Regions from separate parts of the Pseudomonas sp. KU26590 genome, predicted to be linked through region 3. Evidence: predicted binding sites of a transcription regulator. Region 3 holds the regulator's gene; each other region holds the start of a gene.
The links. The regulator FliA, encoded in region 3, starts transcription of late flagellar genes. The targets are predictions, from matches to a motif close to CTAAAGTTTNNNNNNNNNNNGCCGNTAA.
Positions count from the first base shown of each region.

Region 1: OKW98_RS07595 (methyl-accepting chemotaxis protein) is a predicted target of FliA. The motif match lies at 1,018-1,045, and genes of this name have one in related genera.
Region 2: motA (flagellar motor stator protein MotA) is a predicted target of FliA. The motif match lies at 3,158-3,185, and genes of this name have one in related genera.
Region 4: OKW98_RS10915 (methyl-accepting chemotaxis protein) is a predicted target of FliA. The motif match lies at 1,357-1,384, and genes of this name have one in related genera.

Region 1 is NZ_CP110644.1:1,675,864-1,681,052, reverse strand. It holds gene OKW98_RS07595 (methyl-accepting chemotaxis protein) at 1-971, opposite strand, end outside; gene cmoA (carboxy-S-adenosyl-L-methionine synthase CmoA) at 1,224-1,967, shown strand; gene cmoB (tRNA 5-methoxyuridine(34)/uridine 5-oxyacetic acid(34) synthase CmoB) at 1,964-2,923, shown strand; gene pdxJ (pyridoxine 5'-phosphate synthase) at 3,094-3,840, opposite strand; gene recO (DNA repair protein RecO) at 3,930-4,619, opposite strand; gene era (GTPase Era) at 4,833-5,189, opposite strand, start outside.
Region 2 is NZ_CP110644.1:6,011,938-6,017,126, forward strand. It holds gene rsgA (small ribosomal subunit biogenesis GTPase RsgA) at 1-964, shown strand, start outside; gene motB (flagellar motor protein MotB) at 1,178-2,233, opposite strand; gene motA (flagellar motor stator protein MotA) at 2,237-3,088, opposite strand; gene OKW98_RS26690 (HDOD domain-containing protein) at 3,301-4,836, shown strand; gene rhdA (thiosulfate sulfurtransferase) at 4,883-5,189, shown strand, end outside.
Region 3 is NZ_CP110644.1:2,348,865-2,354,053, reverse strand. It holds gene OKW98_RS10515 (chemotaxis protein CheA) at 1-98, opposite strand, end outside; gene OKW98_RS10510 (protein phosphatase CheZ) at 243-1,031, opposite strand; gene OKW98_RS10505 (chemotaxis response regulator CheY) at 1,051-1,425, opposite strand; gene fliA (RNA polymerase sigma factor FliA) at 1,666-2,409, opposite strand; gene fleN (flagellar synthesis regulator FleN) at 2,406-3,239, opposite strand; gene flhF (flagellar biosynthesis protein FlhF) at 3,358-4,701, opposite strand; gene flhA (flagellar biosynthesis protein FlhA) at 4,713-5,189, opposite strand, start outside.
Region 4 is NZ_CP110644.1:2,448,818-2,454,006, reverse strand. It holds gene acnA (aconitate hydratase AcnA) at 1-173, shown strand, start outside; gene OKW98_RS10920 (CPBP family intramembrane glutamic endopeptidase) at 524-1,315, shown strand; gene OKW98_RS10915 (methyl-accepting chemotaxis protein) at 1,416-2,981, shown strand; gene OKW98_RS10910 (hypothetical protein) at 3,263-3,916, shown strand; gene OKW98_RS10905 (hypothetical protein) at 4,339-5,004, shown strand; gene OKW98_RS10900 (autotransporter outer membrane beta-barrel domain-containing protein) at 5,081-5,189, opposite strand, start outside.

The sequences.
Region 1 (5,189 bases), 670 kb from region 3:
CTGACTTCCAGCAACATGGCGTCGATGTTCTGGGAGATGTCTTCGGTGGCGCGGCTGACGTTCTGGGCCAGGGTCCGGACTTCGTCGGCCACCACCGCGAAACCACGCCCGCTCTCCCCCGCACGCGCCGCCTCGATCGCCGCGTTGAGCGCCAGCAGGTTGGTCTGGGAGGAAATCTGTTGAATCAATCCAACGATGGATTTGATGCTGGATGAACGTTGGTTCAACGCCGAGACCAGCGTGCCGAACTCATTCAGGCTGGTGGAAATCTCACTGATGTTGCCGGTCACTTCCAGCAGTTCGGTGTAGGAGTCACGGGCCATGCTGAGGTTCTGCGCGGTGGTCCCGGAAATACCCTGGGTCTGCCGGGACACCTCGGCAATCCGCCCGACTGCGTCGTTGCTCTGCTCCATGACTTCCCTGGCGAAGCGCGCCTGATGGGTCGCGCTGTCGCTGGAATCGCTGATGTTTTTCAGCGAGCGCGCGGACTCCACGGCAATGTGCACGGTGAGCGCCTGAACGCTGCTGATAATCTCCCGCTGCTTGGCCAGAAACCGGTTGCAGGTGTTCGCCAGCACGCGAATCTCATCATGGGTCAACAGCGGCAAGTCCTTGGACAGGTCGCCCTCGCCATTGGCAATGCCTTCCAGCGCCAGGGTCATCTGATTCACCGGCCGCACGATCAAGTGCCGGAAATACCAGACCATGAAGCTGACCAGACACAGGGTAAACAGCGTGCTGCCCAGAATGGCGTTGCTCAGCACATCGAGCTTGCCCTCGATCATGCTCAGCGTCCCCGCCGGCACCTGCGCGGTGCGCAACTGCAGCAGAATGTCCGCGCGCAGGCTCACGGCTACCCAGTACACCACGGCGCTCACCATCACCATCAGAAAAAGGCTCGACAACTTCTTGGTCAAAGAATCGAAAAACTGCCTCTCGATGGACTCGTACAACGCCTTGAACGCATGCATGCCACGGTTCCCTGTGTCTGGTAATGAAATTGATTGCAACTAAGGTTTTTCGACTGCTGGGGGGAAACCTTTAATCCTGTGGGGTTAAAGGCGCCCAATCATGCCTTGCGTTGCAGCGATGCTCAAAGAGATCAGCAGCGTCGCGGGCATCCGTTGCGGACCAAAAGGACGTGCACGTTAAAGATCAGGTTCCAGCCGAGGGACGGAATTGGCTAAAATGCCGCACTTTTCGCTTCGTACCCCGGAATCGCCGTGAGCCCAGAACCCGACCGCCTATTCGCCCAGCCGCTGCCCCAGGTGCCCGACTTCGCCTTCAACGAAGACGTGGTGCGGGTGTTCCCGGACATGATCAAGCGCTCGGTGCCGGGCTACCCGACCATCGTCGAAAACCTCGGCGTGCTCGCGGCGCAGTTCGCCCAGCCCCACAGCGTGCTCTACGATCTGGGCAGCTCATTGGGCGCCGTCACTCAGGCGTTGCGCCGGCATGTACGCACCGAAGATTGCCGGGTGATCGCCATAGACAACTCGTCGGCCATGGTCGAGCGCTGCCGGGAATACCTCAACGCCCAGGACTCGATGTACCAGGAGCTGCTGCCGGTGGAGGTCATCGACGGCGATATCTTGAATCTCGAGTTTCAACCCGCCTCGGTGGTCGCGCTTAACTTCACCCTGCAATTCATCGCCCCGGAACAACGCCTCGCCCTGTTGACCCGCATCCGCCAGTCGCTGCTGCCCGGCGGTGCGCTGATCGTGTCGGAGAAGCTGCGTTTTGATGACACCGAAGAGCACGCGCTGCTCACCGATCTGCACGTCGCCTTCAAGCGCGCCAACGGTTACAGCGAGCTGGAGATCGCGCAGAAACGCAGTGCAATCGAAAACGTGATGAAGCCCGACAGCCTTGAGCAGCACCGCGAACGCTTGCTGGCCGCCGGTTTCAGCAAAGTCGTGCCCTGGTTCCAGTGCCTTAATTTCGCCTCGTTGATTGCCCTGCCATGATTGATCTTGCTCCTCTGGTCCGCCGTATGGCGGGCACGCCACTGTATGCCTGGGCCCAAGGCCTGCAGGCGCAACTCGACACGAAGATGGAAAAGGGCCACGGCGACCTCGAACGCTGGCAGGGCGCGCTGAATGCCTTGCCTGACCTGACGCCAAGCCGCATCGAGCTCAAGGAAGATTTCATCCTCGACGCCAACTGCGACGCCGCCACCCGTGAGCAGACCCGCGCCGCGCTGATGGGCCTGTCGCCGTGGCGCAAGGGGCCCTTTGATGTGTTCGGCGTGCACGTCGACACCGAATGGCGCTCGGACTGGAAATGGTCGCGGGTCTCGCCGCACCTTGATCTGAAAGGCAAGCGCGTTCTGGATGTCGGCTGCGGCAACGGCTATTACCAGTGGCGCATGCTGGGCGCCGGCGCCCACAGCGTCATTGGCGTCGATCCCAACTGGCTGTTCTTCTGCCAGTTCCAGGCCATGCAGCGCTACCTGCCGGACCTGCCGGCGTGGCATCTGCCGTTCACCCTGGAAGATTTGCCGGCACGTCTGGAAGGTTTCGACACGGTGTTTTCCATGGGCGTGCTCTATCACCGCAAGTCGCCTATCGATCACCTCCTGGCGCTGAAAGACTGCCTGGTCAAAGGCGGCGAGCTGGTGCTGGAAACCATGGTGGTGGAAGGCGATGCAAACCAGGTGCTGGTGCCGGAGGACCGCTACTCGCAGATGCGCAACGTCTGGTTCCTGCCCTCAGTCCCGGCGCTGGAACTGTGGCTGCGCCGCGCAGGTTTTGTGGATGTGCGCTGCGTCGACGTCAGCACCACCACGGTTGAAGAACAACGCGGCACCGACTGGATGCGCTTTCAGTCGTTGAGTGACTTCCTTGACCCGGCTGATCCCAGTAAAACCGTGGAAGGATTACCGGCGCCAAGGCGTGCGGTAATTGTGGGGCGCAAGCCGTAACCCGAAACAGTCGACACCGCGTTCGCTCGGCAAAGCTGACGACACCCCATATGTAAGCGCCGACAAATCACCTGTAGGAGCGCGCTTGCCCGCGATTGCGGTGAATCAGGTTAATTTTCACTCACTGACAGAGTGCAATCGCGGGCAAGCGCGCTCCTACACGTATTGCGTCAGGCCTTCGCTGCGGCTGCCAGTATCAAGGCCTTCATCTCCGACACCGCCGACTTGAAACCGACAAACAGCGCATGGGCCACCAGCGCGTGGCCGATGTTCAGTTCGTTGATGCCCTTGATCGCGGCCACGGCTTCAACGTTGTGGTAGTGCAAACCATGGCCGGCGTTGACGATCAGACCCTGGGCCACACCAAAGGCGACGCCGTCGGCAACGCGCTTGAGCTCTTCGGCCACTTCCGCCGGGGTTTCGGCATCGGCATAACGGCCCGTATGCAGTTCGATGGCCGGCGCGCCGACCCGGGCCGACGCTGCAATCTGGCGCTCATCGGCATCAATGAACAACGACACCTCGCTGCCGATGGCAGACAACCGCTCAACCGCCGCCTTGATGCGCGCTTCCTGACCGGCTACATCCAGCCCGCCCTCGGTGGTCAGCTCCTGTCGAGTCTCCGGCACCAGGCAGATATGCGCCGGCCGAATGCGCTCGGCGAACGCCATCATCGCTTCGGTGACGCCCATCTCGAAATTCATGCGGGTTTGCAGCACGTCTTTCAGCAGCAACACATCACGCTCCTGAATGTGCCGGCGGTCCTCACGCAAATGCACGGTAATGCCGTCGGCGCCTGCTTCTTCAGCGTCCAGCGCGGCCTTGACCGGATCGGGATAGCGCGTCCCTCGGGCCTGACGCAGGGTAGCAACGTGGTCGATGTTCACGCCGAGCAGAATGCGGGTGGTATGGGTCACGGAGTTCTCCTGATTACTGTGGCGGTGCCAGCCAGTAGTGGCTGATTGCGCAAGCGAGGATGGATTTTCTAGGTTTGCGCCGAAGGACGCTAGAGTTTGCGAAACAATTCACGGCTGACCAGCGGCCGCCCGCCCAGATGCACGGCCAAGGCCTGGCGCATCAGACGCTTGGCCGCCGACAACGCGCCCGGCGAACTCCAGTCCGCTTCAGCCATCGCCTGCAATTCGGCGCCCTGGAACAATCCCGGCTGGAACAGATAAACCCGTTCAAGGCCTGCGTCCACCTGAAGCCGGTACATGCCGTCGCTGGCCAGCGGATCGCCGTTGACGTCCGCGTCCAGCGCAAAGCCGTAACCAAGATCGTCCAGCAGCCGCCATTCGAACGAGCGCAGCAACGGTTCCAGCGCGCGCCCTTCGGCCAACGCAACGAGCGTTGCCGCGTAATGTTCGAACACGCCCGGGTGCGGGTCTTCGGCGGGCAGCAGGCGAATCAGCAGCTCATTGAGGTAAAGACCGCTGAACAGCGCCTCGCCTTCCAGCCACGTGGCGATCCCGGCGCCTTCCATCCGCCCTACATTCTTCAACTCGCCCCGCCCGCGAAACTCGACTTCCAGCGGCACGAACGGCCGCGCCATCGTGCCCGCCTTCCCCCGTGCGCTGCGCAACACCGCACGCAGGCGACCCTGCGGGGTGATGAAGTCGACCAGCGCGCTGTTTTCGCGGTACGCACGGCTGTGCAACACATAGGCGAGCTGACCGACGGGAGGGGTCTGTGACATTGCTATCTCGATGAAAGAACGCGGCCGAACGGGTAATCTCAAACGACTGTGGGAGCGAGCCTGCTCGCGAAGACCTGGTTTCATCCGCTAAATCATCAGCGGCTGAGATGCCGTCTTCGTGAGCAAGCTCACTCCCACAGGATTGCATTTGCTGCACGACAACGTGGGATCTGGCCGACGAGGCATCTCCCACAGAATCACGGTGCCGCGGTGTTACAAGTCGCCGTAACCCAGCGAACGCAATGCGCGCTCGTCATCGGACCAGCCGCCTTTGACCTTGACCCACAGATTGAGCATGACCTTGGAATCGAACAGCACTTCCATGTCACGGCGCGCATCCGAGCCGATGCGCTTGATGCGCTCGCCCTTGTCGCCAATGATGATTTTCTTCTGCCCGTCGCGCTCAACCAGAATCAGCGCGTGGATATGCAGGGTCTTGCCCTGCTGCTTGAACTGCTCGATCTCGACGGTGATCTGATACGGCAATTCGGCACCGAGCTGACGCATGATCTTCTCGCGCACCAGCTCTGCCGCGAGAAAACGGCTGCTGCGATCAGTGATCTGATCTTC
Region 2 (5,189 bases), 2.5 Mb from region 3:
GCGTGCCGCCAAACGTGAATCAACCGCTCTCGAAACGCTGGAAGGTGGCGATCTCGGTCCCGAGCAAACGGGTCTGGTCATCGCGCATTTTGGCGTGCAGGTAGAAGTCGAAGCGCAGGACGGCGAGCTGCAGGGTCAGGTTTTCCGCTGCCACCTGCGCGCCAACCTGCCGGCGCTGGTGACCGGCGACCGAGTCGTGTGGCGCGCGGGCAATCAAGGCATCGGCGTCATCGTTGCGCAGTTGCCCCGCGATACAGAGCTGAGCCGCCCGGACAGCCGGGGCCAGCTCAAGCCGGTCGCCGCCAACGTTGACTTGATCGTCATCGTTTTCGCACCAATGCCCGAACCCCACGCCAACCTGATCGACCGCTACCTGGTGGCTGCCGAGCACGCGGGTATTCGCCCGTTGTTGCTGTTGAACAAGTTTGACTTGATCGACGATCAGAACGCGCCTGCGCTCAATGCGCTGCTGGCCGTTTATCGCACGCTGGGTTATCCGGTGCTGGAAGTGTCGGCCCACCACGGCGATGGGATGCAGCAGTTGCAAGACCAGCTGGATGGCCACATCAGTGTGTTCGTCGGCCAGTCCGGCGTCGGCAAATCCTCGCTGGTCAACAGCCTGCTGCCGGAAGTCGGCACCCGCGTAGGGCCGTTGTCGGAGTATTCGGGCCAAGGCACGCACACCACGACCACCGCGCGCCTGTTCCACTTCCCGCGCGGCGGCGACCTGATCGACTCACCGGGTATTCGTGAGTTCGGCCTCGGCCACGTCAGCCGCGCCGACGTCGAAGCTGGCTTTATCGAGTTCAACGACCTGCTCGGTCGCTGCCGCTTCCGCGACTGCAAACATGACCGCGAACCCGGTTGTGCGTTGTTGCAGGGCCTTGCAGACGGCCGTGTGCAACAGCAGCGAATGAACAGCTATCGCTCGATCATCGCCAGCTTGCCGGAAAGCAGTTACTGACGGACGCCGCCCGCCATGGCATTGGGGTCCGAGATCAACTGTGGGAGCCGGCTTGCTGGCGAATGCGGTGGATCCGTTAAGCTGCCGTGCCTGACCTGGCGCGTTCGCCAGCAAGCCGGCTCCTACGAACTTCGCCGTTCCAGGTGAAACGTCTTAAGAGCTCAGACAAAAACGCCGCGATCATCGCGGCGTTTTTGTGTCTGCAACCAGGTATCAGTTCTTGGTTTCGTCGATCTTCAACTGGCCCTGATCGAAGATGTTCAGCTTCTGCCGAATCTCATGGGGTTGGGCGTAAGCCTGTGGATCAACTGCAGGTGTGGAAATCGACGCCCCCGGCTGATTGGCCGGTGCGGTAGCGCCAGGTACTGGCGATGGCGCAGCGGCTCCGGGCGCATCCGGCGTTTGCGGTGCTTCACCAGAATTCTGCGCGCCTTCGATCCGCTGCTGCGCTTTCTTGGTCATCACCACAATGTCGATTCGACGGTTGATCGGATTTTGCGGGTGCTCCTTGTCATACAGCGCAGACGACGCATAACCCACTACACGCGCCACCTGCTGATCCGGATAACCACCGGCGAGCAGCGCGCGGCGAGCAGCGTTCGCTCGGCCGGACGACAGCTCCCAGTTACCGAAGCCGTTGTTGCCGACAAAAGGCGTCGCGTCGGTGTGACCGCTGATGCTGACTTTGTTCGGCACCGCTTTGATCGTGTCGGCCATGGCCAGCAAGATGTCTTCGAAATACGGTTTGAGCTTGGCGCTGCCGATGTCAAACATCGGCCGGTTTTCGGCATCCGTGATCTGGATGCGCAAGCCGTCCTGGGTGATCTCGAACAGAATCTGGTCCTTGAACTTGGCCAGTTGCGGATTCTCGTTGATCTTGGTCTGCAACTCTTGCAGCAGCATCTCCAGACGGTCCTGCTCGACCTGCTCGGCGGCGGCGTCCTGCTGATCCGCGTCGACCGGCACGCGATCCGGGGCTGGCGTGGATTGCACCTCCGGGTTGAGCGTCTGGTTAGGGGACATTTCCGGCGAACCGCCCAGGTCAATCACGTAAGGCGAGCCGCTGTCGGAAAAACCGACCGGGTCCTTGAAGTAACCGGCGATGGCGAGCAGTTGCTCGGGCGTGGCCGACGACATCAGCCACAGCACCAGAAAGAACGCCATCATCGCCGTCGCGAAGTCGGCAAATGCGATTTTCCAGGCGCCGCCGTGATGCCCTCCGCCGTAGCGCTTGACGCGCTTTATGATGATCGGCTGATTATTTTCCATGGATTAACGACCGCGGACAGCTTGTTCCAGCTCGCTGAAGCTGGGGCGATGGGCCGGATACAGAACCTTGCGACCGAATTCCACGGCCAGCGAAGGCGGCACGCCGGACGCCGACGCGACGAGCGAAGCCTTGATCGATTCATAGACGTTCATTTCTTCCTTGGCATCGTGGGCCAGGGAAGTGGCCAACGGGCCGAAGAAACCGTATGCCGCGAGAATACCGAAGAACGTACCGACCAGCGCCGCACCAACGTGCATGCCGATCGCGGCCTTGTCGCCAGAACCCAGGGACGCCATGGTCACCACGATACCCAGTACCGCCGCAACGATACCGAAACCTGGCATGGCATCGGCGACACCGGTCACCGCGTGGGAAGGATGCTCGAGCTCTTCTTTCATGCTCAGCAATTCCATGTCGAACAAGCCTTCCAGCTCATGGGGCGCCATGTTGCCGGAAGACATGATGCGCAGGTAATCGCAGATGAAGGCGATCATGCGGGTGTCTTTGAGCACGCCAGGGTATTTGGCGAAGATGGGGCTGTTCTCGGGCTCTTCGATGTCACCTTCGATGGCCATCATGCCTTCGCGACGACTCTTGTTGAGGATCTCGTAAACCAGGCCCAGCACTTCAAGGTAGTAGCCGTGGGTGAACCGGGTGCTGAACATCTTCAAGGACTTCTTGATGACCAGCATGGTCATATAGCCCGGGTTGGCTTGCAGGAATGCACCCAGCGCCGCACCGCCGATGATCATGACCTCGAAAGGCTGGATCAACGCTGCGATCTGACCGTGGGACAGTACGTATCCGCCGAGAACGCTCGCGAAAACGACGATGATGCCGATAATTTTTGCCATAGGTAGAAAATACTTATTGAGTCGGGTTCATGGTCATTGTGCGAGAAGCGCTTGAAACTCTTGTCCTGCTTATCGGCATGAATGCGCCAGACTATAGTCAGATCACAGGAAAATGCTGACCTATGTGTCGCGCCGGACGTTGCGCCACGAGGGCCGGCATGATGCCAGTACCCGACATTGATCAAAACCTCCCAGCCGTACGGGTGTTGTGAATGCAATCAGATAAAGCTTCTTCGCTCCCTGTTCCGCGCACCCTGGATAACTGGATTAAGCAGCTCGACGGCATCGCCTTGCCTGTGCCTGCGGTGGCCTATCAGCGCGTGCAGGCGGCATTGACCGACAGCCGCCGCTCGCTGCGCGATATTTCCGATCTCATGCAGGACAGCCCGGCGCTGGTGCTCAACGTTTTGCGCGAAGCCAACCTGAACAGCCCCGCCACCGCACAGCCCGCGGAGAGTCTTGAAGTCGCCATCAACCGACTGGGACTGGCTCGTACCGAAGCGCTGTTGGCGCGGCTGCCGAGTGTCGAGCCACGGGATATGCCGGTGGCGCTGCGTCAAATCCAGATGATCAGTCAGCACGCCATGCAACAGGCGCACGGCTTGTTCGCCAATCAACTGGCCCGGCTGTGGCAGGACATCCACTTGGGCAGCCTGCTGTTTCTCTCGCCGCTTTGGCCGATGGCGCTGGCGCACCCCAGACTGCTGGAAGAGTGGGAGTTGCGGGTTATCCACAAGGGCGAGTCTGCGAAGACTGTGGAGCAGGCACTGTTTGGCGTTCGTCTGGTGCACCTGTGTCAGGCGCTGGCGCAGCACTGGCGCCTGCCGATCTGGGTGACCCAGGGCTACGAACTGCTGACCTCCCAGCAACGCAATCTGGTGAAAGTGCTGCGCATCGCCCACAGCAACGGCGACCCACTCAAGCAGCAACAGCAACTCGACGCCGACCAGCCGCTGCGGCGCTGGCTCAACCAGCCCGCCAATACCATTCTGCTGGCCAACGGTCTCGCGCTGTCGGCGCACCAGGCCTGGGACACACCGCACAACCTGCGCTGGCAGCTGCTGACCAGCCTGTATCTGCAACAGTCACTGGATGACCTTCAGCAGCAGGTTCACCAGAACGCAGCGGCGAGCGCTCGCCAGCATTCGGGCCCGGACATCTGGCATCCTGCGCAGGCTTTGCTCTGGCCGTGGAACACCCGTCGCGTACACAAAGGCTTGCTGCCCGCCCCGCCACCCTCGCCCGACGCCTTGCAGCTGTGGCGCAAGCACTGCGCCGATCTGTTGAAAGAGCCCAGCATGTTCATCAACGCGATACACCTGACCACCTGCGCCCGGGACGCACTGGTGGCAGCGGGTATGCAGCGGGTGGTGCTGATGATGACCGATCGCAAGACCGATAGTCTGCGCGTGCATCAGATCGCGGGCGTGGACAAGTCGGCCGCTGCTTTGCTGGTGCCCTACAAAGACAGCACCGTGCTGCAACGCCTGCTCGCCCAGCCCACGCAATTGCGCCTGACACCGGCCAACAACGCGCAGTTCTCGGCGCTGCTGCCACCGCAACTGCGTAATCTGTTCAGCGGCGAAAACCTGCTGATTCGCTCACTGGCAAGCAATGGACGCGTAGTGATGATGGTGGTGGCCGATCAGGGCGGCGGGCTGTTTTCCGAAGTCTCCGTCCAGGCTTTCGGAAAAACCGGTCAGTGCATCGAGAAAGCCCTCGCCACCTTTAGCCATCGCAATGGCTGACGGCTGAGCTACAATTCGCAACCTTTTCGCGATCCGGAGACGCTACATGTCTGCCTTTTCAAGCTTGCCGCTGGTCATCGAGCCCGCAGACCTGCAAGCACGCCTCAGCGCGCCAGAGCTTATCCTGGTCGACCTGACCAGCCCGGCCCGCTACGAGGCCGGCCACATTCCCGGCGCGCGATTCGTCGATCCGAAGCGTACACAACTGGGCCTGCCACCAGCGCCGGGGCTGCTGCCCTCGCACACGCAGCTGGAAGCGCTGTTCGGCGAACTGGGCCACAACCCCGACGCGGTATACGTGGTGTATGACGACGAAGGCGGTGGCTGGGCCGGCCGCTTCATCTGGCTGCTCG
Region 3 (5,189 bases):
CTTTCCAGCTCGACCAACTGCTCTGACAACAGCTCGAGAATCTCGCCGGCCTCTACCAGAAAATCCTGAAGGATTTCTTCATCGGCGCCGAAGCTCATTGGGGGGTGCTCCTAAAATTAACCGTCAAACCGATCCGGAGGCTGCACTGAGGGCCTGCGCGCATTGCTCTCGTCGAAGCATTGGCGCGCGGGCCCAGCAGCCACTTTCACAGAAAACCTGAAGTCCGAATAAGAATGACCGAATCAGAATCCGAGGCTGGATAGCAGATCGTCAACATCATCCTGTCCGGATACAACGTCTTCACGTTTATCGGCATGAATCTGCGGACCTTCACCCTTGGAGTGAAGTTTTTCTTGTTCTTTTTCCTGACGGAACACTTCCTGGTCGTGCTCGATGCCCGCGAAGCGGTCCACCTGGCTCGCCATGAGCACCAGCTTGAGCAGGTTGCGCTCGACTTCGGTGACCAGCGTGGTCACGCGCTTGATCACCTGACCGGTGAGGTCCTGGTAATCCTGAGCCAGCAGAATGTCATTCAGGTGCGCGGAGACTTCGGTGGTCTCCTTTTCGCTGCGGGTCAGGAACACATCGACGCGGCGTGCCAGATCACGAAACTCTTCAGCGCTGATCTCTCGGCGCATGAAGCGTCCCCAGTCGGCGCTCAACGACTTGGCGTCATCCGTGAGCCCGTGCATCAACGGCGTGCTCAGCTCCACCAGGTCCATGGTCCGGTTGGCCGCGTTTTCAGTCAGCCTGACCACGTACGACAGCCGCTCGGTGGCGTCGGTGATCTGAGAGACCTCCTCGGCCTGCGGCATGTTCGGGTCGATCTGGAAGTTGACGATCGCGCTGTGCAGCTCGCGCGTCAGTTTGCCGACTTCCTGATACAGGCCGCGGTCGCGGGTCTGGTTAAGCTCATGGATCAGTTGCACGGCGTCGCCGAACTTGCCTTTTTCAAGGCTCGCGACCAGCTCTTGTGCGTGTTTCTTCAGGGTTGACTCAAAGTCACCCATTGTCGAATCTTTGGAATCCATAGCGCCCTCGCAGCGGACATCAGCTATTGACGCGCTCGAAGATCTTTTCGATTTTCTCTTTGAGCACTTGCGCCGTGAACGGCTTTACCACGTAGCCGTTCACACCGGCCTGAGCGGCTTCGATGATCTGCTCGCGCTTGGCTTCGGCAGTGACCATCAGCACCGGCAGACTGCGCAGACGCTCGTCGGCACGCACCTGACGCAACAAGTCGATGCCGGACATGCCAGGCATGTTCCAGTCAGTGACGAGGAAGTCAAAGGCGCCGCTTTGCAGCATCGGCAATGCGGTGAGTCCGTCATCTGCTTCGGCCGTGTTGGTGAACCCAAGGTCACGCAACAGGTTTTTTATGATCCGCCGCATCGTTGAGAAGTCATCAACGATGAGGATTTTCATGTTCTTGTCCAATTCGACCTCCAAGCAGTCTTTAACGCGTTCAGCACCTGAACGCGCGTTCAATCAATACCGGCTGTGCCGAACATGAAGAGGGGTTTTAATCGACGGGGACAAGCGCAGCGAAACCGGATCCTCTACGACCCGGTTCGACCGACTCCTGCCGTGTCTCTTTACTTCCCGCTCACGTCTTGCACAGCCGGTCTTACACGCAACGCGCAGGCCTCGCAGCCTGCGCCTCATTCATGAACGTGCGCGCCACTCGCCAAGACGACCGCGCAAACGCGCCGCGCATTGGCTGTGCAGCTGGCTGACCCGCGACTCGCTGACCCCCAGGACCTCACCGATTTCCTTGAGGTTCAGCTCTTCGTCGTAGTACAGCGACAACACCAGGCGTTCACGTTCGGGCAAGTTGGCAATGGCCTCGGCCAGCGCAGCCTGGAAGCGCTCGTCTTCCAGATCCCGCGACGGTTCGAGGGACTGGCTCGCGCCGTCCTCGTGCAGCCCTTCGTGTTCGCCGTCCTGCAACAGGTCGTCGAAACTGAACAGGCGGCTGCCCAGGGTATCGTTCAAAATCCCGTAGTAATCGTCGAGACTCATTTCAAGTTCGGCAGCAACCTCGTGATCTTTAGCGTCACGACCGGTTTTCGCTTCGATTGCACGAATTGCGTCGCTGACCATGCGCGTGTTGCGGTGGACCGAGCGCGGTGCCCAATCCCCCTTGCGCACTTCGTCGAGCATCGCGCCACGGATACGAATACCCGCGTACGTCTCGAAACTGGCCCCTTTGGTGGAGTCGTATTTGGTCGAGACTTCGAGCAAGCCAATCATGCCCGCCTGGATCAAGTCCTCGACCTGCACGCTGGCCGGCAGACGCGCCAGCAAGTGGTAGGCGATTCGTTTGACCAGCGGGGCATACCGCTCGATCAGCTCATACTGGGAGTCTTTGGACGATTTGCTGTACATGCGATAGCCACTTGCTGTCATGAGACGGGCCCTGCGCTGGTGTGATGCACGAGGCGTTCTACGAAAAATTCCAGATGGCCGCGCGGGTTCGCCGGGAGCGGCCAGGTGTCGACTTTCTGCGCGATGGCCTTGAACGCCAACGCACATTTGGAACGCGGAAACGCTTCGTACACGGCGCGCTGTTTCTGCACGGCCTTGCGTACGCATTCGTCGTACGGCACAGCGCCTACATATTGCAGGGCCACGTCGAGAAAACGGTCGGTGACTTTCGTCAGCTTGGCGAAGAGGTTGCGCCCTTCCTGCGGGCTCTGGGCCATGTTGGCCAGGACGCGGAAGCGGTTCATGCCGTAATCGCGGTTGAGCAGTTTGATCAGGGCGTAGGCGTCGGTGATCGACGTGGGCTCGTCGCACACCACCAGCAGCACTTCCTGGGCGGCGCGGACGAAGCTCACCACCGACTCGCCGATGCCGGCGGCGGTATCGATGACCAGCACATCGAGGTTGTCGCCGATGTCACTGAACGCCTGAATCAACCCGGCATGCTGCGCCGGGGTCAGGTGGACCATGCTCTGGGTGCCCGATGCCGCCGGCACGATGCGTACGCCGCCCGGGCCCTGCAGCAGGACATCGCGCAGTTCGCACCGCCCCTCGATGACGTCAGCCAGGGTGCGTTTGGGGGTCAGTCCCAATAATACGTCGACGTTGGCCAGACCCAGATCGGCGTCCAGCAGCATGACGCGACGTCCCAGCTCGGCCAGTGCCAGTGAAAGATTCACTGAAACGTTGGTCTTGCCTACGCCACCTTTGCCACCGGTTACCGCGATAACCTGTACGGGATGCATGCTGCCCATGTTAATTGTTTACCTTGTCTTGCTTAGACCTAAGCCACATGTCGGGCTGCACGTTCAGTGCCTGAACAATGCCTGGCAGACCATCGATGCAGGAAAATTCCACTGTCATTTTCTATACCTAGCCCGCGCGCTTGCCGGTGCTGTGATAAAGATCCGCAAACATATCCGCCATCGCTTCCTCGCTAGGCTCCTCCTGCATCTGCACGCTGACTGCCCGGCTCACCAATTGGTGCCGACGCGGCAAATGCAGATCATCCGGTATCCGTGGGCCATCAGTGAGATAGGCCACAGGCAGTTCGTGTGTCACGGCCAGGCTGAGCACTTCGCCCAGGCTGGCCGTTTCGTCGAGCTTGGTCAGGATGCACCCGGCCAGGCCGCAACGTTTATAACTGTGATAAGCCGCTGACAGCACCTGCTTCTGGCTGGTTGTCGCCAGCACCAGGTAGTTGCGCGCCTTGATGCCACGCCCGGCGAGGGTTTCCAGTTGCAGACGCAGGGCCGGATCGCTGGCTTGCAGGCCGGCGGTGTCGATCAACACCACGCGCTTGCGCAACAGCGGCTCCAGCGCCTGTGCCAGGGACTGGCCCGGGTCGACGTGGGTGACCGGTACATTGAGGATCCGACCCAGGGTTTTCAGCTGTTCCTGAGCGCCAATGCGGAAACTGTCCATGCTCACCAGCGCGATATTTTGCGCGCCGTATTTCAACACATATCGGGCCGCCAGTTTAGCCAGCGTGGTGGTTTTGCCCATGCCGGCAGGGCCGACCATGGCAATCACACCGCCCTCTTCCAGTGGCTCGACGTCAGGCGTGGCAATCATGCGGGCCAGATGGGCCAGCAGCATGCGCCAGGTGTGGGCCTGATCACTGGATTCCGGGACCATCGCCAGCAGATCGCGGGACAGCGGGCCGGAGAGGCCGACGCGTTGCAGACGGCGCCACAGGTTGGCCTGCTGCGGACGGCTGCCTTGCAGCTGGTTCCAGGCCAGCGAGCCCAGCTGGACTTCCAGCAGTTCGCGCAGACCGTTCAATTCGGAGCGCATCGCTTCGTAGGCACGATCGCCCACCGCCGGCTCAGCCTTGCGCTCGGCACGTTCAGCGGCCACAGCGGCGTGGATCGACGGGCGAAACGGTTCTTCCAGGGTCGGTTCGATCTGCTTGCTGTCATCCATCGCCAGGCCAGCGAACAACTGGCGATTGGCAACAGTGTCCAGCTCGCTGCGATGGGTCAGCTCAGCCTGAGCGGTGACGATGCGCGACTGGGTCTTGCGCAGCTCTTCTTCGAGTTCGATGTTCGGTACACGCGGGGCCAGCGCAGACAACTTGTAATCCAGGGCGGCGGTCAGTTCCACGCCGCCGGCGATCCGCCGGTTCCCGATGATGGCAGCTTCAGCGCCCAGCTCATCGCGAACCAGTTTCATGGCTTGTCGCATATCGGCGGCGAAAAAACGCTTAACTTGCATGACTCACTACCTCAGCCGTTAGGCCCGACAGTCGCTACGATGGTGACTTGCTTATTGTCAGGAATTTCCTGGTAAGCCAAAACATGCATATTCGGTACAGCCAACCGTCCAAAGCGGGACAACATGGCGCGAACCGGACCTGCGACCAACAAAATAACCGGCTGCCCCTGCATCTCCTGACGCTGCGCCGCTTCGATCAACGAGCGCTGAAGTTTCTCAGCCATGCTCGGTTCGAGGAGAACGCCTTCTTCCTGACCCTGACCTGCCTTCTGCAGACTATTTAGCAATATCTGTTCCAACCTTGGCTCAAGGGTGATCACAGGCAGCTCCGGCTCAATGCCGACAATGCTTTGGACGATTGCGCGGGACAATCCGACCCGTACGGCAGCCACCAGCGCGGCAGTATCTTGACTACGCGCAGCGTTGTTGGCGATGGCTTCGGCGATGGAACGGATGTCGCGAACCGGCACCTGTTCGGACAGCAGCGC
Region 4 (5,189 bases), 100 kb from region 3:
TCACCGGTGCCACCCTCAAGCCAGGCATGAGCCTGGCGGTGCAGATTACCCGCGAGGACGGCCAGCAGGAAAACATCGACGTGCTGTGCCGGATCGATACCTTGAACGAGGTGGAATACTTCAAGGCGGGAGGGATTCTGCATTACGTGTTGCGGCAGTTGATTGCTTCCTGAGCCTCATCCCGGCTAAAGCCGCCCGCTGTCAGTGGGACTGGCTTTAGCCGGGAAGGGTCAGTTTTTACAGCCTAGATCTTCTGGTGTTCAAACCGGCCTCTTCCCGGCTGAAGCCGGCCCTACAACACCGCGCGCACCTGTGGGACTGGCTTTAGCCGGGAAGACGTCATATGGCCCCACCAAAAATGGGGCCAGTGTCCAACCCAAATCCCTCGTCATCAGAAACGCCCTACATGCCCTCCGCCCTGCATCAACAAAACATTCGGACCGACTTCCCGTTGGTCCGACATACACCCGCGTTTAATCAACGCTAAAATCGCCAGCCTATTCCGACGCCCAAGGACGACTTCATGTCGGCGCAACGCTGGACAACCCTCTTTCTGCTGTCTCTCGGCTACGGTGTGGCGCTGCTCTACGGCCAGCTCAGCGTTCCCGTGGTTATCACGTTCGGATTGCTGATCATGGCCGGCATCTGCGCCAGCCATTTCCAGCACCGCGCCGTCCGCCTGTTCGGTCACGCCCTATTTATCGCCATTGCCGCGGGACTGGCCAGTCACTGGTTACCCGGTTTCATCAGTGCACGGGCGATTGCCGGCGTGCGCCTGAGCCCCGAAGCCACGCCGTATTCGATGTACCTGAATCTCGACAGGCCCCTCATTGGCTTCTGGATCGCAATTGCCTGCCCCTGGGTGTTTGTCGCGTTTAGTCCACGACGGTGGCTGGGCGTCACCAGCATCGCCCTGCCCGTCACCGCCGCAGCGTGTTTATCAACAGCGCTATTGCTGGGCCTCGTCGGCTGGTCGCCAAAGTGGCCCGGGCAAACGGGCATCTGGGCGCTGAACAACCTGCTGCTGGTCGCGCTGACCGAGGAACTGCTTTTTCGGGGTTACCTGCAAGGGAGCCTGAAAAAATGGCTGCAACACTTGCCTTACCACGACGCAATGGCAATCGGGATGGCGTCGGCACTCTTCGGCCTTGCGCACATCGGCGGTGGCTGGGAGTGGGCGCTTCTGGCGGGCATCGCAGGCGTAGGGTATGGAGTGGCTTATCGACTGGGCGGCCTGCCCGCCGCCGTGCTCACCCACTTTGGTGTGAATCTGCTGCATTTCAGCCTGTTCACCTATCCGATGTTCGACCGGTAAGCGCGTTTCAGGACCTCGAAACATGAAGCAGTTCACAAAAGCTTCATTTTTCTCCCTCCAGGCCGATAACCGCTCACAGCCTTCCTGGATCGAATAGCTCATGCGAAATAACCAGCCCATCACTCAACGCGAACGGACCTTCCCGGCGCAGCAGCGGTTGATCTCCACCACCGATGCGCGCGGCGTCATCACCTATTGCAACGACGCCTTCATTGAAATCAGCGGTTTTTCCGAAGATGAACTAATCAAATCGCCCCACAACACCGTCCGCCATCCGGACGTGCCGGCGGCGGTCTTCGAGCACATGTGGACCACGCTCAAGCAGGGCCTGCCGTGGATGGGGATCGTCAAGAACCGCTGCAAGAACGGCGACCACTATTGGGTCAACGCCTACGTCACGCCGGTCTTCGAGAACAAACAGGTCGTGGGCTTCGAGTCCGTGCGCATCAAGCCGACAGCTGAACAGGTGCGTCGCGCCGAAGCCCTCTACAAACGCCTGAACAGCGGCAAGAGCGCTGTGCCAGGCCGTGACAAATGGCTGCCGATATTGCAGGACTGGCTGCCGTTCATCCTGGTCAGCCAGTTGAGCTTTCTGATTGGCGTCTGGCTGAATTCCCATTGGGGTTTCGTGCTCGCCGCCGCGCTGTCGGTGCCGCTGGGCCTGCTGGGCTTGAGCTGGCAGCAGCGTGGCCTCAAGCGCCTGATGCGTCTGGCCGAGCAAACCACGTCCGACCCGCTGATCGCGCAGATGTACACCGACAGCCGCGGCGCACAGGCGCGGCTGGAGATGTCGATTCTCAGCCAGGAAGCGCGTCTCAAGACCTGCCTCACCCGCCTGCAGGACACCGCCGAACACCTCAACGCTCAGGCGCGTCAGTCCGACAGCCTGGCGCAGGCCAGCTCCACCGGCCTGGAACGTCAGCGCGTCGAAACCGAACAGGTCGCCACCGCTGTCAACCAGATGGCCGCGACCACGCAAGAAGTCGCCAATCACGTGCAGCGCACCGCTGACGCCACGCAGCAGGCCAACGAGCTGACCCGTCGCGGCCGCGAGATCGCCAGCGACACACGCGAGGCGATTCAGCGCTTGTCCACCTCGGTGGGAGAAACCGGCCTGACGGTGACCCAGTTGGCGAAAGACAGCGACGAAATCGGCGGCGTTGTCGATGTCATCAAAGGCATCGCCGATCAGACCAACCTGCTGGCCCTCAACGCCGCCATCGAAGCCGCCCGCGCGGGCGAAATGGGTCGTGGCTTTGCCGTCGTCGCCGATGAAGTCCGCCAACTGGCCCAACGCACCACCGAATCCACCGGCCAGATCCACGCCCTCATCGCCAAGCTGCAACAGACGGCCACCAACGCGGTGCAGACCATGAACACAGGTCGTCGCCAGGCAGAAGAAGGCGTCCAGCAGGTCATGGAGGCCGACAAGGCGCTGGTGGGCATCAGCGACGCAGTGGCCAACATCACCGACATGACCACGCAGATCGCGGCCGCCACTGAAGAGCAAAGCTCGGTGGCAGAAGAGGTGAGCCGCAACATCAGCACCATCGCGCACCTGGCCGACCAGACCTCTGAGGAAGCACGTCGCTCTGCCACGCTCAGTGCGGAGCTGACCCACACAGCCAACACGCAATACTCACTGGTGGAGCGCTTTAACCGCTGAGTGATTGATGGGTTAGGCCAAGGCCCCAGCAGATCGTCTGCCGGGGCCTTTTTGTTTTAATTAGGATTTAAGTAGGACATTTCTGAAAATCGTTTGGGAGAGCAGTTTTTGGTTTGGCGCGGGAGGTTGGGTGTTGACAGGATTTGTAGAACTCTATTAGTTGATTATTGAAAGACGATAAATAGTTACCACCATGGGTGGGGTATTTTTTGATCTGGATAACTAATTCAATGGGCACTCTCTACGAATAGAGCGTAGCGGTGCGTCAAATGGAGATACACATGAAGTCTACAGGGCTAGTTGCACCTTCTATACCCGTGGCTGCTATCGATGGCCTCATACCGCTCGCTGATCTAACCCGGGATATTTCTGTGGTTGTGGAGACATGGACGTACTCGGATGAAGGAGATGTTTTTCAGCTAATGATTAACGGCATTATGGTTGGGCCGATTCAAACAATGCCCGTTCCGCTGCCGGCGCCAGGAACGCTCTTATCACTTACATTACCCATTGAACAACTGGAGAATGACGGATCCTACGAAGTCGCTTATACGGTCACAAACATGACAGGTGGCATTACCGTTGAATCGCCGTCGACCACAATTCGCGTCGACCGCACCAAACCCGGCGCTACCCTCCTCGCTCCCCTCATCTTCCCCACCGCCACCTTCGGCGATCAACTCATTGGCCTCCTCCCTGGCTATGCGGGCATGGCACCGGGCGATGTCATCCAGACATTACTCAACGGCGTTGCAGGCCCGGCCCATCAGGTCCAGGCGGAAGAGCTCACCCTCCGGTCCGTCGAAATCACTTTCAGCCGCGAACACCTGCAAGCCCTTGCAGCGGAAAACGTGTCCATCGAGTATTTCGTGACCGACCGCGCGGGCAATGTATCCATCACCAGCCTGCCGACGCTGGTTTCACTTAAATTGTAACCAGCGTTCAGGCTATTCAACTGAATACCAAAAGTAACCACCTCCACGCTTATGCGTGGAGGTTTTGTCAATAAATTCGCCCGGGAAAAATATTTTCAATTATTTTTTGGTGCTTTCATTCCACAAAACCTACATCTCCGTAGGAAGTGTCTGATGGACTATCAAATTTTTATAGACTACGCGCGATACATAGTTATTTAAATCACCCAAAAAAGCCGCGAAAACTGCCGCACTCACACATCAAGGACATATTCAACTGTGAAAGTTTTTCGAAGAAGCCATGCAATCCCATGCACTTCGCTTGTTTGACAGTAATATTTTTCGAATTGATCATAGGCATGTGCAGCGCCGCAGTCCTACAAGCATGCGCACAACACCCCATCCTGTAATCCTCGCACTAGCGATCTGATCAAGGAGTTCCAATGGAAGATGAAACGGATATCCAGCCGCCACCCCACTCACACCCGACCGAGTCAGATAACAATAAAAAGCCAACAGTGCCAAACCCGAAAAATACCCGCAGGACCAAACGAAAATCACCCGGCAAGAGTTCAATCCCGCTCTACGAAGATCTGCAAGCAGTGCCGCCCGTGGGCAAGAGTGCGGCTGAACAGGCGATGGTCTACGCCGGCCAGCTTCAGAACGCCCCGGGATTCCCATGGCATCACGAGATGAAGCACCCGCCTCCGCCGCCGGTATTCGAAGCGCCCTACATCACCGGTGCCGACCCCGAGGGCCCTACCGACGCCCAGCTGAACGTGGGCATCTACATCAACATCCCGCGCTCTCCGAAGCTTTGGTTCGGGGATCACCTGAAGCTGCGCTGGGGCCACAACACCTTCTACACCACCATCGGCAAGGTAGAGGGCCGAAAAGGCCCTCGCCTGGTTCAGTACCTCAACAATGAAACCCTGGCGGACTACGAAAGTGGACGTGTCGAGGTGCGCTACGAAGTGGTGCGGCGCGCCAAGCTCGTCGGCATTTCGGAAACGTTGACCGTCAACTTGCCCCGGCTGAGCAAGCGACGCGGCAAGGGCTCGACCCCGGGCCGTCCGCCGCGACGGCGCCGGATGCAGCCCAAACCGTAAACCCACGTAAAAAAGCCCCGACTGCATTGCTGCAGCCGGGGCTTCAAAACCGCGTTTCAATCAACTGACGCGAATGTCAGAACGCCAGGCGCACACCTACGTTCGCACCCCAAGGCTGCTCAACATGCTCACCCTTCATGTAATCGAAATCAACGTGTACCTGAAGTCGCTCGGACAACGACACC